4 regions of the Streptomyces sp. R35 genome follow, and region 1 is predicted to be linked to each of the others. Evidence: riboswitches for the same ligand, from Rfam matches in the RefSeq annotation. Region 1 holds a riboswitch; each other region holds the start of a gene.

The links. Region 1 has a riboswitch for cyclic di-AMP ahead of AB5J50_RS21030 (transglycosylase family protein). Riboswitches for the same ligand answer to the same signal wherever they lie in the genome.
Region 2: another riboswitch for cyclic di-AMP. It lies ahead of AB5J50_RS08240 (C40 family peptidase); the one in region 1 lies ahead of AB5J50_RS21030 (transglycosylase family protein).
Region 3: another riboswitch for cyclic di-AMP. It lies ahead of AB5J50_RS36790 (M23 family metallopeptidase); the one in region 1 lies ahead of AB5J50_RS21030 (transglycosylase family protein).
Region 4: another riboswitch for cyclic di-AMP. It lies ahead of AB5J50_RS44490 (LysM peptidoglycan-binding domain-containing M23 family metallopeptidase); the one in region 1 lies ahead of AB5J50_RS21030 (transglycosylase family protein).

Annotation. Positions count from the first base shown of each region.
Region 1 is NZ_CP163440.1:4,607,891-4,612,094, forward strand. It holds gene AB5J50_RS21020 (septum formation initiator family protein) at 1-23, opposite strand, end outside; gene eno (phosphopyruvate hydratase) at 129-1,415, opposite strand; gene AB5J50_RS21030 (transglycosylase family protein) at 1,833-2,519, opposite strand; cyclic di-AMP (ydaO/yuaA leader) riboswitch at 2,524-2,703, opposite strand; gene AB5J50_RS21035 (transglycosylase family protein) at 2,887-3,915, opposite strand; gene AB5J50_RS21040 (cytochrome P450) at 4,123-4,204, opposite strand, start outside.
Region 2 is NZ_CP163440.1:1,734,273-1,738,476, forward strand. It holds gene AB5J50_RS08230 (ATP-dependent Clp protease proteolytic subunit) at 80-715, shown strand; gene AB5J50_RS08235 (hypothetical protein) at 723-1,028, shown strand; cyclic di-AMP (ydaO/yuaA leader) riboswitch at 1,376-1,561, shown strand; gene AB5J50_RS08240 (C40 family peptidase) at 1,565-2,038, shown strand; partial or broken gene AB5J50_RS08245 (DUF6328 family protein) at 2,052-2,322, shown strand; gene AB5J50_RS08250 (ATP-binding protein) at 2,357-2,815, opposite strand; gene AB5J50_RS08255 (helix-turn-helix domain-containing protein) at 3,028-3,885, shown strand; gene AB5J50_RS08260 (DUF397 domain-containing protein) at 3,898-4,122, shown strand; gene AB5J50_RS08265 (8-amino-7-oxononanoate synthase) at 4,135-4,204, opposite strand, start outside.
Region 3 is NZ_CP163440.1:8,137,852-8,142,055, reverse strand. It holds gene AB5J50_RS36795 (GntR family transcriptional regulator) at 1-564, opposite strand, end outside; gene AB5J50_RS36790 (M23 family metallopeptidase) at 785-1,549, opposite strand; cyclic di-AMP (ydaO/yuaA leader) riboswitch at 1,562-1,722, opposite strand; gene AB5J50_RS36785 (pitrilysin family protein) at 1,948-3,336, opposite strand; gene AB5J50_RS36780 (M16 family metallopeptidase) at 3,333-4,204, opposite strand, start outside.
Region 4 is NZ_CP163440.1:9,903,394-9,907,597, forward strand. It holds gene AB5J50_RS44485 (alpha-galactosidase) at 1-1,492, shown strand, start outside; cyclic di-AMP (ydaO/yuaA leader) riboswitch at 1,795-1,951, shown strand; gene AB5J50_RS44490 (LysM peptidoglycan-binding domain-containing M23 family metallopeptidase) at 1,956-2,813, shown strand; gene AB5J50_RS44495 (Tat pathway signal sequence domain protein) at 3,122-4,204, shown strand, end outside.

The DNA.
Region 1 (4,204 bases):
CGGTCCCGGTCCTTCACGGCCATGAGTCCCGCCTCCCCGGTACAAACCCATCACGTGCGTACGTCCCCGCACACGGTACGGGACCGAGTACGGGGACGTACGTACGACGCTTCCTACGAGGCCACGCCTCAGCCCTTGAAGCGCGGGAAGGCGCTGCGGCCGGCGTACACCGCCGCGTCGTCGAGGATCTCCTCGATGCGCAGCAGCTGGTTGTACTTGGCGACGCGGTCCGAGCGGGCCGGGGCACCGGTCTTGATCTGGCCGCAGTTCACCGCGACGGCGAGGTCGGCGATGGTGACGTCCTCGGTCTCGCCGGAGCGGTGGGACATCATGCACTTGAAGCCGTTGCGCTGGGCCATCTCTACGGCGTCCAGGGTCTCGGTCAGCGAGCCGATCTGGTTCACCTTGACGAGCAGGGCGTTCGCGGAGCCCTCCTCGATACCGCGGGCCAGGCGCTCCGGGTTGGTGACGAAGAGGTCGTCGCCGACGATCTGGACCTTGTCGCCCAGCTTGTCGGTGATGACCTTCCAGCCGGCCCAGTCGTCCTCGAACAGCGGGTCCTCGATGGAGACGAGCGGGTACGCGGAGACGAGCTCCTCGTAGTACTCGGTCATCTCGGCGGCCGAGCGGGACTTGCCCTCGAACTCGTACTTGCCGTCCTTGTAGAACTCGGACGCGGCGACGTCGAGCGCGAGCGCGATCTGCTCACCGGGGACGTAACCGGCCTGCTTGATGGCCTCGACGATGAGGTCGAGCGCGGCGCGGTTGGACTCCAGGTTCGGGGCGAAGCCGCCCTCGTCGCCCAGGCCGGTGGACAGACCCTTGGTCTTCAGCACCTTCTTGAGGGTGTGGTAGACCTCGGCGCCCCAGCGCAGCGCCTCGGAGAAGGACTCCGCGCCGATCGGGGCGATCATGAACTCCTGGATGTCCACGTTCGAGTCGGCGTGCGAGCCGCCGTTCAGGATGTTCATCATCGGAACGGGCAGCAGGTGCGCGTTCGGGCCGCCCAGGTAGCGGAAGAGCGGGAGGTCGGACGCCTCGGAGGCGGCGTGCGCGACGGCGAGGGAGACGCCGAGGATGGCGTTGGCGCCGAGCGAGCCCTTGTTGTCGGTGGCGTCCAGGTCGAACATCGCCTGGTCGATCAGGCGCTGCTCGGTGGCGTCGTAACCGACGAGCTCCGGGCCGATCTGCTCGATGACGGCGAGGACGGCCTTCTCGACACCCTTGCCCTGGTAGCGGTTGGGGTCACCGTCGCGAAGCTCGATGGCCTCGAAGGCACCGGTGGAGGCGCCGGACGGGACGGCGGCACGACCTGTGCTGCCGTCATCGAGGCCGACCTCGACCTCGACGGTGGGGTTCCCTCGCGAGTCGAGGATTTCCCGGGCTACGACGACGTCGATGGACGGCACGAGCATCTCCTTCTGGGATGTGACGCGGGTACGCGATGCCTGTGATGGGCTTCGCGACATGAGCCTAACCGCCTCGGGGGGATCGGCCAGCCGGTCACCCACCCCTTGGGCAGAACCGAGAGTAAATTGTTTCCGAACGGAACAAAAACCTGCCCGGTACACCCGGTACACCCGGTACACGCGGTACACCCGGTACAGGAAACCCACCCCACATGAAAAAGCCCCGCCCCGGTGCGTACGGGGGAAGACGCACCGGAGCGGGGAGCCCGTGGGGACGGGGGGACCCTCACGAGGCCTCCAGTATGGAGACCGTGTATAGGGGAGGGCTGTGGTTCAGCTGCGAGCCCGTTGTCAGCTTTCCGCCGTAAGCCGTCATCGGGCGTCAGCCGCGAGCCGTTGCCGGCTCTCGGCCGCGAGCCGTCGTCAGCTGAGGTGCAGCTGCTGACCCGGGTAGATGAAGTCGGCGTCGTCGATGATGTCCTTGTTCAGCTTGAACAGCTTCTGCCAGCCACCCTTGACGTGCTTCTTCTCGGCGATCGAGCTGAGCGAGTCACCCTTGACGACCTTGTACTCGCCGTCACCCTTCTTGACCTTCTTGCCGGTCTGGGTGGTGACGGTCTTCGTGGCGGCCGGGCGCTCCACGGAACGGGAGGCGGGCTGCTCCGTCGTCCGGGTGGTGGAGGTGGCGGTGCTCGACGGGGTGGTCGAGGCGCTGGAGGTCGTCCCACCGGTGTACGCGGCGCCGGACAGGCCCGTGCCACAGGTCGGCCAGGCACCCTTGCCCTGCGCGGCGAGGACCTTCTCACCGATGGTGATCTGCTCCGACTTGGACGCCAGGTTGGCGGTGGAGGCGTAGGCGGTGCCGCCGTACGCGGCCCAGGTGGAGGCCGAGAACTGCAGGCCGCCGTAGTAGCCGTTGCCGGTGTTGATGGACCAGTTGCCGCCGGACTCGCACTGGGCGACGGTGTCCCACTCGGACGCGGTCGCGGCGGAGGCATTGCCGGCCGCCATCAGCGGGGCGGCGATGGCGACACCGGTGACGCCGGCGAGCGTGGCGACACGGACGGCCTTGGACGGGCGGCGGTGCTTGCCCTTGCTGGAAAACAGCATGGAGAGATCCCCTCACCGACGCCTGCGAGGTGAGCTGTCGGGTTCGGGCGGGTGAGTGCCCGGTCGCACGGCCTCCGTCTTCACGACGTCGGACGTACGGCTTCACCCCAAGCCACTCCCGGTGAACTACCGGGCGCGGCGCTTACCTTGGGTCCCCCGCTCCTGCCTACGGCGCTTGACGCGACGACTGTTCCCGTACGGCCGTTGGCAGGATTCGGCGTTGCAACCGTCGGGGCCCGCTGTGGCGAGCGGTCACGACCGTAAGCAGTCGATCCCCGGAATTTCAAAGACGATCAGGGCTTCTGAGACTCATGTCTCACTCTCACCAAACCGGACATTCCACAGCGAACCGTGACGCGAACTCCCGCTACTTTTCGCCCGATTCAGCACCAACTGCAAGGCTCTGACCGGGCACGATGAGGTCAGGATCGGTGCCGATCGCCTTCTTGTTCTCGGCGTACAGCTCGGCCCATCCGCCTTCGAGGTCAAAGGCATCGGCGATCGTCCAGAGACTGTCTCCGGTGCGGACGACGTACGAGCCGTCGACGGCGTCGCGCGAGGCGCTGGACCCACGCGAGGCATGCCGCCCGGAAGCGCTGTCCGTACGGCCGTCGGTGGCGCCCTCCGTCACACCCTCATCGGCGGTGTCACCACGGTGACGTCCGGCACCGGTCGTCGCGCTGTCGGACGTACTCGAAGAGTCGCCGTTCTGCCCGGACTTGTCCGGGTCGTCACTCTTCGCCGTATCTGTGTCCGAGCTGTCGGAATCCTGAGAATCACTGTCGCCGGAGGAGGTGTCGGACTTCGTCGTGTTCTCGGCCGCACCCGAGGAGGAGCCGGAGGATGAGGATGAAGAAGAGGATGAATCGGAGGATTCAGACGAACTGGACGATGAAGACGAGTCCGACAAACCGGACGAGTCCGATGAGCTGGAGGAATCGGACGAGCCGGAGGAGCCTGAGGATCCGGAGGAACTCGACGAGTCGTCCGCCACGCCCGTGTCGACCTCGACGGAGCCCGAGTTCTTGCTGAGCCCGGAGAGCGGTCCGCAGGTGGGCCAGGCGGCGAGGCCCTTGTCGTCGAGGATCTTCTCGGCGATGGCTATCTGCTGCGAGCGGCTGGCCTGGTCTGCGCTCGGGGCGTACCGGGTGCCGCCGTACGCCTCCCAGTTCTCCTGGGTCAACTGCAGCCCGCCGTAGTACCCGTTCCCGTCGTTCGCGCTCCACGATCCCGCGCTCTCGCACTCCGCGACCCGGTCCCAGGTGGTGCCGTCGGCCGCGCTCGCACTGGTGGCGCCGAGCAGCGGGATCGCGATCGCCGATCCGGTCACCCCTGCGGCAACGATGAGGGCCGGGGCCTGACGCGGGCGACGATGACGGCCGTTCCCGGAGAGCATGCAGAAGCCTTTCGCGTGACAGCAGGTGACAACAGCGGCCACTGCGATAGGCGGGCCGCGTTGGTGATCGAACGTATCCGCACTCGAACGCTTGTCACAAGTCGATGCAGCGCAGATCACGTGAAGATCACGGAGTTGAGGGACCGTCACCTTTTCGCAGGTGGGTGCCCGTTGCCCGGCGCACCCGACGGCCGTCGTCCGGCATGCCTACCGACCTGGTGTGAACTCCACGGGAAGCGTGCGCAATCCACGCATAATGAGCCCGCCGCGCCAGCGCAAATCGGCAGAA
Region 2 (4,204 bases), 2.9 Mb from region 1:
GCTGTGAGCGAGGCAGCCCCCATCGCGAACGTACGTCCTGTACATTTTTTACAGACGTCGATCCGAGGAGGCGCGCACCATGCACAGCCCGTCCGCCCACTATGTCCTGCCCACGTTCACGGAACGGACCAGCACGGGGCACCAGACCCTGGATCCGTACTCGAAGCTGCTCGAAGAGCGGATCGTGTTCCTCGGGACGCCGATCGACGACACGTCGGCGAACGATGTGATGGCGCAGTTCATGCACCTTGAGTACCTGGCACCGGACCGGGACATCTCGCTGTACATCAACTCCCCCGGCGGCTCGTTCAGCGCGATGTCGGCGGTCTACGACACGATGCAGTTCGTCACGTGCGACGTGGAGACGATCTGCCTGGGGCAGGCGGCGTCGGCCGCGGCCGTGCTGCTGGCCGGGGGCACGCCGGGCAAGCGGTTCGCGCTGCCGGGTGCCCGTGTGCTCATCCACCAGCCGTCGGTCTCCGAGCCGATCCAGGGTCAGGCGAGCGATCTGGCCATCCAGGCCGAGGAGTTGGTGCGCACCCGGAAGCTGCTGGAGGAAATGCTCGTACGGCACACCGGGCAGAGTCCGGAGCAAGTCGCCGCGGACATCGAGCGGGACAAGATCCTGGACGCGCCGGCGGCGTTGGCGTACGGACTGATCGACCGGATCGTCCCGAGCCGCAAGACCTCGCGCACCGCGCCCGGCGCGAGGTGATCGCCCGATGGTCCCCGAACTGCCCCCGCTGCCCGCGCTGACGCGCGCCGAGGCCGAGTTGATCGACCGTTACCTCGACGTGGTCGATCTGCTCGGACGCATCAACCCGGCCCGCCCCGGGGACACCTACCGCGGCCTGCGGGCCGCTCAGGCGCTGGTCGGCAAGGCGACGGCGCTGCGTGACGCCCTCACGCTGATGCATCAGCGGGGTGAGAGCGAGGTGCACGCGCCGACCCTGGCACAGGCCCTGCGCGTCCTCGACGGGGAGCGGCGGGCGGCCCGGGTCACCCTGCCGCCCGACTCCCACAGTTGACGCAGGCGCACCCGGGCCGCGGCACGCGCCGAGCCGGCGAAGCGTCCGGCCCGGGTTTCAAACGGACCAAATGGTGTACCCCCCGATGGAGTAGACGCTGCTCCTTCCTGGAGCGCGGAGAAGTTGCGCAACGCGCGTAGCGGAAAGGCGGAACGAGACGTTCCAATGCAGGTACGGGCGTGGTCGGCTTCCTCAACACCCCCTCGAACGGAGGGGTGTCCACCCGAACGGGTGAGTGGTGAGTAACCCCACAAATCACCGGTTCCACTCGGTTTTTCGGACACTCATGCGTGAAGATCCCTTCCGACGACAAGCCCCCGCCACAACGGCGGGGCGGTCCGGGCGGACGCCGAGTCCTGCCGCTGCCCGGATGTCCGGTCGACAGAAGTGCATCGGCAGGAGTGGAGGACCCAGCACGACGGGCCGCCGGAGAGATCCGGACGGTCCTTGGGGTGAAGCCGCGTAAGCGGCCGGGCTACTTCGCCAGCCCGAATCCGACAGGTCATCCTTCACAGGCGGCTGACGAAGGGTTGCGCATGACTGCGCTCAATCGTGTCCCGTCGCTGTGGACCAGGGCCGGTACGGCCTCGGCTCTCACCATTGCCGCCGTGGGCGGCAGCCTCGTGGTCCCGGGCGTCGCGCCCGACGCCGCGGCGGCCACTCCTGCGACGAAGGCACTTCAGGTCGCGGCTTCCAAGAAGGGCTCCCCGTACCAGTGGGGCGCCACGGGGCCGCGCCGTTTCGACTGCTCCGGGTTCACGCTCTACTCGTACAAGAAGGCGGGCAAGGAGCTGCCTCGTACGGCCGCGGCGCAGTACAACAAGACGCACCATGTCTCCGCCACGCACCGCAAGGCCGGAGACCTCGTGTTCTTCCACTCGGGCCGGAGCGTGTACCACGTCGGCATCTATGCCGGGAAGGGAAAGATCTGGCACTCCCCGAAGACCGGGGAGGTCGTGAAGCTCCAGAAGATCTGGACGAAGAGCGTCTGGTACGGCCGCGTCAGCTGACCCGCCCGAGGGGGTGACGGCGCACACCGCCGTCACCCCCTCGGGGCGTGAACGCGCCGGCCACAACTTCAGCGAGCTGCTCCAGGAGCCGCGCCTCAGCCAGACCGGCGGTGCGGATCCGCTTCGCCTTCCTGCTTCCCCTGGCCTTCACCCAGCGCTTCCCCTCGCCCGACACCGTGCGGCGCGCCGCCCACGTCACCACGCCGCTGCTCTCGATGCCGGTCGCCGCCCTGTTCACGGCCTCCGCCGCGCTGCACCGTTCCCTGTTCCGGCAGAACGTCGAGCGGAGTCGTACGGACACGACAACTGAGCCGCCTCCTACGGCTCTTGAGGTCCCCCGGCCGCCACCGGCTGGACCGATGCCGTCCACGGCAGTTCGATGGAAACCGTCTTGCCGCCTTCCCTGGTGGGCCGGACGGCGAGTCTGCCGCCGCATTCCGCGGTCAGCCAGCGGATGATCACCATGCCGCGGCCGTTGTCCTGTTGGACGGCTGCGGGCAGCCGTTTCGGAAAGCGCGGGTGGCTGTCGGTGACGCCGAGGCGCAGGTGTTCGTCTCGGTCGAGCCGGACGTCCACCGTGAAGGTGGGCGACTGCCCGAAAGTGTGCTGGACGGCGTTGGTTGCTAGTTCGGACACGATCAGGCGTACGGTGTCCGCGACTTCGGAGTCGCACGGCAGGCCCCATTCGGCCAGCACATCGGCGACGAATTTCCGGGCCGCGGAAACCGAGGCGGGATCGCTCGGCAGAGTGACGGATGCTTCCTGGTGATCTGCCATGGCGACGTCGTCCCTTTCCCACGGGACCGGAGTCCGACACGGAGCGGATGGTTCGAGTACGGTCCCGGACTGGTGCTTCGCGCCAGACTGCCATTACCGGGCCGGTCACGGGTGCGATCCACCAAGATATGCATATATCTGTCGCTCGAAGCGGTGAACTCTGCGACCCCAGACCGTATTTGGGCGGCTCGTAAGGAGTAAGGAGTACGGCCATGCAGCACGGTCCCGCGGTACGCCGCCGCAAGCTCGGTGCCGAACTGCGCGCGCTGCGCGCCGATGCGGGCCTCACCAGTGGTGAGGCGGCCCGCCGCTTGGGCTGGCACCAGTCGAAAGTGAGCCGGATCGAGACCGGCACCAGCGGGGTGAAGCCCTCGGACGTAGCACGGCTGCTGGACGCGTACGCCGTCGAGGACCCCGACTTACGAGATCTCCTGGTCGTGCTGGCGGGCTCCGAGGGCAACGGGCGGCACCACTGGTGGCACGCCTATCGCGGGGTGCTGCCGTCGACGTACCGCGACTTCATCAGCCTGGAGTCGCAGGCCAGCGGGATGCGCACGCTGGAGACCTCCGTCGTGCCGGGGCTGCTGCAGACGCCCGAGTACGCCCGGGCGGTGACGCGGGCCGCCGTGGACGGGCTGGAGGACGACAAGCTGGACGCGCTCGTCGAGGTGCGCCTCGCCCGCCAGGACGTGCTGCGTTCGAATCCACCGCTGGAACTGAGCGCCGTTCTGGACGAAGCGGTGTTACGGCGTGAGGTCGGCGGACCGGAGGTCATGGCACGGCAGCTGGAGCGTCTGCGAGAGGCCGCCGCCCTGCCTCAAGTGCGGCTTCAGGTCCTGCCGTTCGCCGCCGGAGCACACATCGGAGTCACAGGGCCTTTCGTTATCTTCTCATTTCCGAACACAACTGATCTGGATGTGGTTGTTCTCGACCACTTGACGAGTAGCCTCTACCTCGAACGGAAAGAAGACCTGCAGGCCTACAGCGAAGCTTTCAACGCCCTTCAGTTCCACGCCCTTTCGCCCGAGGACTCGTTGGACTACATCGCCGGGATAGGTGACGGCGCGTAAGGAGGCACCCCCATGTCTGCACTGCCTCGGTACGTACCATCCAGTACTTCGCTGCACGACGTGCGATGGCTGCGCAGCAGCCGCAGCACGGGAATGAACAACTGCGTCGAGACAGCACGCCCCGGCCCGGGACCCTGGGCCGAACTGGTGGCCGTGCGCGATTCCAAGAACACGGCGGGACCCGCCCTGCTCTTCGCCCCTGCCGCCTGGGAGGGATTCATCGCCGGACTGAGCTGACCGCCGCCACACTCACCGCTGCTGGCTGATCACGCGTACGGCGTGCTCGATCTGCGCGTCGGTGAGGTCCGCGCGGGCGGTC
Region 3 (4,204 bases), 3.5 Mb from region 1:
GGCCCGCTCGCTGTCGCCGCGCGCGACCGCGTCCACGATGCCGCCGTGCTCCGCCCAGGACTCCGCGGGGTTGGCCGGCGCCTCCACCGCGTACATCCAGGCGATCTTGTGCCGCAGCTGGCCGAGCGTGGAGGTCAGCGCGGGGCTTCCGGAGGCCTGCGCGAGGGTCTCGTGGAACCAGCCGCCCAGCGAGCGCAGATCCTCGCTGTGGCCCCTCCTGGCCCGCTCCTGACCCAGCCTGACCAGGCCTCGGAGCACCTTGAGGTGGGCCTCGGTACGGCGCTGCGCGGCCCGTGCGGCACCCAGCGGCTCAAGGAGCATGCGCATCTCGAGCAGGTCGGAGGCCTCCAGCTCGGTGGGCTCCGCGACGCACGCACCCGCGTGCCGCCGGGTCACGACGAAGCCCTCGGCCTCCAGCGTGCGCAGCGCCTCGCGCACCGGGACGCGCGAGACGCCATAGCGACGCGCGAGCAGTTCCTCGGTGAGCCGGCTCCCTCGCTCGTAGACACCCGCGACGATGTCGTCACGGATCGCCGTGCATACCGAGTGCGCCGGAATACGCATGACCGGACCTCCGCTTTAATCCCCGCGAAACGCCATCGATTGACGCTTGTTCAGTGACTCTATTGCAGGGAGCCGGAATTTCCGATGGCAGACCGAAATCCAGGGATATTTTTTGGACAGACGGCCGTGCGAAACGACGATGCCCCGGCTCGGCGGGCCGGGGCATCGGAAGTGGTGGAGATCTGATGAAGCGGTCGTCAGACGTTCACGCCGCCGAACGTCAGACGTTCACGCCGTGCGAGCGAAGGTACGCGACGGGGTCGATGTCCGAGCCGTACTCCGCGGTCGTACGGGCCTCGAAGTGGAGGTGCGGCCCGGTGGTGTTGCCGGTGGCCCCGGAGAGGCCTATCTGCTGACCCGGGGTGACCGTCTGGCCCACGGAGACGCCGATCGACGACAGGTGGCCGTACATCGTGTACGTGCCGTCGTGCATCTTGATGACGACCTGGTTGCCGTAGGCGCCGCCCCAGCCGGCGGTGACGACCGTGCCGGAGCCCACGGAGTGCACCGAGGTGCCGGACGCGGCGTGGAAGTCGACGCCGGTGTGGCTGCCGGAGGACCAGAGGCTGCCGCCGGCCTTGTAGCCGGTGGAGATGTACGAGCCGGTGATCGGCACGACGAAGGTGTTGAGGCGCTTGCGCTCGGCGGCGCGGGCGGCGCGCTCCTTGGCCTCGCGCTCCTTCTTCGCCTCCTCCGCGGCCTGCTTACGGGCGGCCTGCTCGGCAGCCTTCTTCGCGGCGGCCTCGTCGGCGGCGCGCTGCTGGGCCGCGGCCTGGGCGTCGATCTTCTCGGCGAGGGAGTCGCCGATGGTGATGACGGGGGTGAGCCCGGTCTGCTCGACGGAGGACTCCGCGGCGAGCGCGGGGGCGGCCAGGGTTCCGATCACACCGGTGGTGGCGAGCGCCGCGACGCCGACGGCGTTCGTGGTCGTGCGCTGCACGCGGCTCGGGCGACGGTGCTTCCCTGTGCCACAGGTGAACGCCATGTAGGGGCTGATCCTTTCCTTCCTTCTCGCCTACCGGGTTAGCTGACGGGTTCGGAGCAGGAAGGTCTCCTACGGACCCCCTCCTGGGAGGGCGTCCGATTCACCCCAGGGACTACGTGTGGGTCCCCGGCTCCCCTGGCTCGCGCCGTACGGGGACTCGGCGATGACTGTCCGGTGCCGCGGGCGCGGCGCACTGCCTGACGAACAGCCGCACCGACGCTAATCGGGACATCTTTCAATCGACAAACGGATCACGGCTTTTGTAGCGCATGCCACAGGGCAGACAGGCAACCTCCCTACCAATACGGACATCTTGGGGATGAAGTCCGGACAAAAGAAGACCCAGGTGACTCTTCAGTCACCTGGGTCCTCAGGGAGTGGCTCTGTTCCGCTCTGCTCTACTCGGCCCGGACGACAGTCACTTCACCGATTCCGAGGGCTGTGACGGGCTCCTCGATCTGCGCGGCGTCGCCCACCAGGACGGTCACCAGACGGTCCACCGGGAAGGCGTTCACGGCGGCCGCGGTGGCCTCCACGGTGCCGGTCGCGGCGAGCTGCTGATACAGCGTCGCCTGGTAGTCGTCCGGCAGGTACTGCTCGACCTGGTCGGCGAGCGTGCTCGCGACGGCTGCCGCGGTCTCGAACTTGAGGGGCGCCACGCCCACCAGGTTCTGCACGGCGACATCGCGCTCGGCGTCCGTCAGGCCCTCGGCGGCGAGGGTGCGCAGCACCTTCCACAGGTCGTCGAGCGCCGGACCGGTGTTCGGGGTGTCCACGGAGCCGCTGATGGCGAGCATCGCGACGCCCGTGCCGTCCGGCGCGGCGCGCAGCACCTGGCCGAACGCCCGCACACCGTAGGTGTATCCCTTTTCCTCGCGCAGGACACGGTCCAGGCGCGAGGTGAGGGTGCCGCCGAGGCAGTACGTGCCGAGCACCTGGGCGGGCCACACGCGGTCGTGCCGGTCGGCGCCGACACGGCCGATGAGCAGCTGTGTCTGGACGGCACCGGGCCGGTCCACGATGATCACGCGGCCGGTGTCGTCGGCGGTCACCGGCGGCACGGGACGCGGCTCGGCGGACGAGCCGGTCCAGGAGCCGAGCGTGTCGGCGAGCAGCGCGTCGAGGTCGACACCGGTGAGGTCACCGACGATGACCGCGGTGCCCGTCGCGGGGCGAACATGCTTCTCGTAGAAGGCCCGTACGGCCGCCGAGTCGATCTTCTGGACGGTCTCCTCGGTGCCCTGGCGCGGGCGCGACATGCGCGCCGTCGCCGGGAACAACTCCTTGGAGAGCTCCTTGGCGGCGCGGCGGGCCGGGTTGGCCGCCTCGTGCGGGATCTCGTCCAGGCGGTTGCGGACCAGTCGCTCCACCTCGCTGTCCGCGAACGCCGGTGCCCTCAGGGCGTCGGCGAGCAGACCGAGCGCCTTGGGGAGGCGCGAGACGGGGACTTCGAGGGACAGGCGTACGCCGGGGTGGTCGGCGTGTGCGTCGAGGGTGGCGCCGCAGCGCTCCAGCTCGGCGGCGAACTCCTCGGCGGAGTGCTTGTCGGTGCCCTCGGAGAACGAGCGCGCCATGATCGTGGCGATGCCGTCGAGGCCCGCGGGTTCGGCCTCCAGCGGCGCGGCGAGGATCACCTCGACGGCGACGACCTGCTGGCCGGGGCGGTGGCAGCGCAGGACGGTCAGACCGTTGTCGAGCGTGCCGCGCTCGGGCGACGGGAAGGCCCACGGCCTGGCCTCGCCGGCCTGGGGCTGCGGGTGGAAGTCCATGGTGGCGAGCTCGGTCACTTCGCCGCCTCCTCGTCGGTGTCTTCAGCGGCGTCGGTGTCTTCGGCGGTTTCGGGGGCGGTGGGTTCGTAGACGAGCACCGCGCGGTTGTCGGGGCGCAGGCGGGCCTTGGCGACCTCCTGGACCTCCTCGGCGGTGACGTCGAGGACGCGCTGCACGGCGGTCAGGGCGAGCTGCGGGTCACCGAACAGGACGGCGAACCGGCACAGTTCGTCGGCACGGCCCGCGACCGTGCCGAGCCGGTCCAGCCACTCGCGCTCCAACTGGGCCTGGGCGCGTTCCATTTCCTCGGCCGTGGGGCCCTCCTCGGCGAACCGGGCGAGCTCCTCGTCGACGGCGGCCTCGATGACCGGGACCTCGACATCGCCGGACGTCTTCACGTCCAGCCACCCCAGGGAGGGCGCTCCGGCCAGGCGCAGCAGGCCGAACCCGGCCGCGACGGCGGTGCGGTCGCGGCGTACGAGCCGGTTGTAGAGCCGGGAGGACTCGCCGCCGCCGAGGACGGTGAGCGCCACGTCGGCCGCGTCGGACGCGCGCGTGCCGTCCTCCGGGAGCCGGTAGGCGGCCATCAGGGCGCGCGCCGGGACCTCTTCCTCGACGACCTCGCGCAGCTGCTCGCCCATGATGTCGGGCAGCGAGCCGTCACGCGGGGCGGGCTTGCCGTCGTGCCCGGGGATGGAGCCGAAGTACTTCTCGACCCAGGCGAGCGTCTGCCCCGGGTCGATGTCGCCGACGACCGACAGCACCGCGTTGTTGGGCGCGTAGTAGGTGCGGAAGAACGCGCGGGCGTCCTCCAGGGTGGCCGCGTCCAGGTCCGCCATCGACCCGATCGGGGTGTGGTGGTAGGGGTGGCCCTCGGGGTACGCGA
Region 4 (4,204 bases), 5.3 Mb from region 1:
TCACCAGCACCTGCCCTGGGTCGCCCTCGACAGCGAGGCGACCGAGGAGAGCGGCGAGGTGTACGGATGCGCGCTCGGCTGGTCCGGCTCGTGGCGGATCGCCGTGGCCCAGCTCCCCGACGCGCGCGTACAGATCTCCGGCGGCGCCGGATACGACGACTCCGGGCTGCTGCGGCTGGAGCCGGGGGAGTCGTTCACCACTCCCGTCTTCGCCGGCCTGTGGAGCGACGCCGGCTTCGGCGGGGCGAGCCGGGCCTGGCACGCCTACCAGCGCGCGTACGTCATCCCGGACGCGGACCAGGACCGGCCGGTGCTGTTCAACTCCTGGGAGGCCACCACCTTCGACATCTCCGAGGACCAGCAGGGGGTACTGGCACGGCGGGCCGCGGCGATGGGGGTCGAGCTGTTCGTGGTCGACGACGGCTGGTTCGGGACGCGGACCAGCGATCGCGCGGGGCTCGGCGACTGGACCCCCAACCCGGACCGCTTCCCGGCGGGGCTCAAGCCGCTCGGCGACTACGTGCACGCGCTCGGGATGCAGTTCGGTATCTGGGTCGAGCCGGAGATGGTCAATCCGGACAGTGAGCTGTATCGCGCCCACCCGGACTGGGTGCAGTTCCAGCCGGGGCGAACCAGGACGGAGTACCGCAATCAGCTCGTACTGAACCTCGCCCGCCCGGACGTCCAGGAGTACCTGTGGGGGCAGCTCGACGGCCTGCTCTCCAGTGCGCCGATCGACTATGTGAAGTGGGACTTCAACCGTTGCTTCACGGACGCCGGGTGGCCCGGTGAGCGCTACCCGCAGAAGCTGTGGGTCGAGCACGTGGAGGCCCTGTACGCCCTTCTCGACCGGTTGCGGGCCGCGCACCCCTCGGTCGCCTTCGAGTCGTGCTCGGGCGGTGGCGGCCGCATCGACCTCGGCGTCATGGCGCGTACGGACCAGGTGTGGACTTCCGACAACACCGACCCGCTCGACCGGCTCGCCATCCAGCACGGCTTCGGTCAGATCCACCCGGCCCGGATCATGGCCGCCTGGGTTACGGACAGCCCGAACACGCAGCTCAACGGGCGGGTCAGCTCGCTGCGCTTCCGCTTTGTGAGCGCCATGGCCGGGGTGCTCGGCGTCGGCGGAGACCTGGCCGAGTGGAGCGAGGAGGAGCTTGCCGAGGCGCGGGGCTGGGTGGATCTCTACAAGGAGATCCGGCCCGTCGTCCAGCGCGGCGACCTCTACCGGTTGCGGCCCCCGGAGGGCGGGCTGAGTGCGGTGCAGTACGTCCACGGCGATGAGACCGTCGTCCTCGCCTGGCTCCAGGCCCAGCGGTACGGCGAGCCGGTCGCCCCGCTGCGGCTGCGCGGGCTCGACCCGACACAAGCGTATGAGTGCCGTGAAACGGGCGAAGTGCACCGGGGTGCGGTGCTGCTGCATCACGGGGTGCGGACGGGGCTGCGCGGGGATCTCGATGCGGTAGTTATCCGACTGCGTCGTATGTGACTGTTCTGTCCGAATTGGCGGCTTCATTCCAACTGGCCCTGGAATAAAGCATCGTGGGACGAGGTGCGTGAGCAGCGTCATATTCGTGACGATGCGTTGCGACCCCTATTTCGCAACATGCCCGAATTCCCGGGCGGATTGAGGGGCCGGAAAGATCGTCGATCCACGGAGGGTGACCGGAATTCCGGCGTGGATCAAGAAGGGCGGACGCGCAGAAAAGGCACATGGTTGTCGCCGCGCTCTCATCTCGCCTACGTTCGGCCCCAATCCGGACGGACGCCCAATCCTGCCGCCGCCCGGAATCCGCACACTCACCCGCACACGGCAGGAGCGGGGGACCCACAGGTTCCGTGCCTGTTCCGGTCTCCGGAACGGCTAGGGGTACAGCCGCGCACCAGCGCGGCCGGGCATCTCCAGCCCGCACCCGACAGCTCACCCCGCAGGCGCCGGAGAGGAACTCGTCATGCCCGCGAAGGGTAAGCACCGCCGTCCCAAGTCCCAGCGTTTCACCCGCTCGATCGCCGTGGCCGGAACCGGCGGCGCCGCGCTCGCGCTGCCTCTGATGGGGGCCACCGGCGCCCATGCCGCGACCCCGACGGCCACCGTCGCGAAGACCGCCACCGCCGCTCCCGCGGCCGCCAAGAAGGCGGCCGGGACGAAGACCTACGCGGTGAAGGCCGGCGACTCGCTCTCGAAGATCGCCGACGAGCAGAACGTCAGCGGCGGCTGGAAGAAGCTCTACTCCGACAACCGCTCGGCCGTCGGCAGCGACCCGACGCTGATCCGCCCCGGCCTGAAGCTGACGATCGGCAAGAAGGCCGCGTCAGGCAGCGCCACCCAGTCGTCCGCCAAGACGACGCCTTCGTCGACCAAGTCGGCCGCCACCGCCGCCGCCTCCACCAGCAGCAGTTCCGGCTACACCCTGCCGGTCGAGGGCGCCACCGTCGGCACCGGTTACAAGGTGGCGGGCAGCATGTGGTCCAGCGGCTACCACACCGGCGTGGACTTCGTGGTCCCGACCGGCACCACGATCAAGGCCATCGCCGCGGGCACCGTCGTCTCGGCCGGCTGGGGTGGCGCGTACGGCAACCAGGTCGTCATCCAGCACGCCGACGGCCAGTACTCCCAGTACGCCCACATGTCCGCCCTCTCCGTCTCGGCGGGCCAGACGGTGACCGCGGGCCAGCAGATCGGCCTCTCCGGCGCGACCGGCAACGTCACCGGACCGCACCTGCACTTCGAGATCCGCACCACCCCGAACTACGGCTCGGACGTGGACCCGGTCGCGTACCTGCGCTCGCACGGTATCGCCGTCGGCTGACGCCTTCCCCTGCCCCCCAAGGCAGACCACGTGCCCCCAGGGCACGACTCCCTGCTCCCCACGGCAGACTCCGTGCCCCCAAGGCGCGACTCCCTGCTCCCCACAGCAGGACTTCCTGCTCCCCAAGGCAGGACAGCAGCCAAAGGCCGGACCCCACGATCCCCGGGGTTCGGCCTTTGGTCTTTCATGAGCGATTCATGATCGGCACATTGCGGTCCTGTGGCATGCCTGCACGAGGTATCGACAGGCGTGCGACAGTGGCCCCACAGTGATCTCCGCAAGCGCTTTCTATGCCTTCGGAGGTCCCCGTGCCCGGCGTCGACCGACGCACCGTCATCAAGGGCGCCGCAGCCGCGGCCGCCACCGCCCCGTTCTCCTGGGCGCTCTCCCGCAGTGCCGCCGCCGCGCCGTCGGCCGGGGGCGACACCGAACTGCACTGGCTGGAGGGCACGGCGCCCGGCACCCACGCGGGCGCCGTCTGGGGCGTGCCCTGGTCCCGCGGCACCTACCAGCCCGACCAGGCGTTCAGGCTGGCCACTGCCTCCGGTGACGAGGTGCCCGTGCAGAGCTGGGTCACCGGCCACTGGCCCGACGGCTCGGTGAAGTGGACCGCGCACGCCATCGCGCCGGGCGCGCCCAAGGCCGAGACGTACAAGCTCTCCGCGGGTACCCCGGCCGCTCCCTCGCAGCAGCTGAGAGTCACCCGCTCCGGCGGCCGGATCGAGGTGTCGACCGGTGTCATCACGGTGGCCTTCGGCGCGAAGGGCTCCGGCACCGTCGTACGCAGTGTCAGACGCGGCTCGGCCGAGATCGCCCGGGACGGACGGCTGGTCGCCCTGCGCCAGGGTTCGCTGCGCGACGGCGTCGCGGCGGAGGACTTCACCGGCCGGATCGAGAAGACCGAGGTCGAGCAGGACGGGCCGGTCCGCGCGGTCGTCCGGGTCGAGGGCAGGCATCGGCGCGGCGGCCGGGGCTGGCTGCCCTTCGTGCTGCGCTTCTCCTTCCACGCAGGCGCCGAGTCCTTCCGGCTGGTGCACTCCTTCGTCTGGGACGGCGAGCAGGAGCCGGGCAAGGCGGACGGCGACTTCCTGCGAGGCCTCGGTGTCCGCTTCTCCGTGCCGCTGAGCGACCAGCCGTACGACCGCCACGTCCGCCTCGCCGACTCCGGCGGGGGTCTCTTCAGCGAGGCGGTCCAGGGCGTCACGGGACTGCGCAGGGATCCCGGCGAGGCGGTGCGCACCGCGCAGATCGCCGGCGAGAAGCTGCCCGACACTTCGACCTGGGACAGCCGCGTGTCGAGCCGCCTCGCGTACATCCCGCGGTGGGGCGACTTCACGCTCACCCAGCCCACGGCCGACGGCTATGTGATCCGCAAGCGCACCAAGGACGGA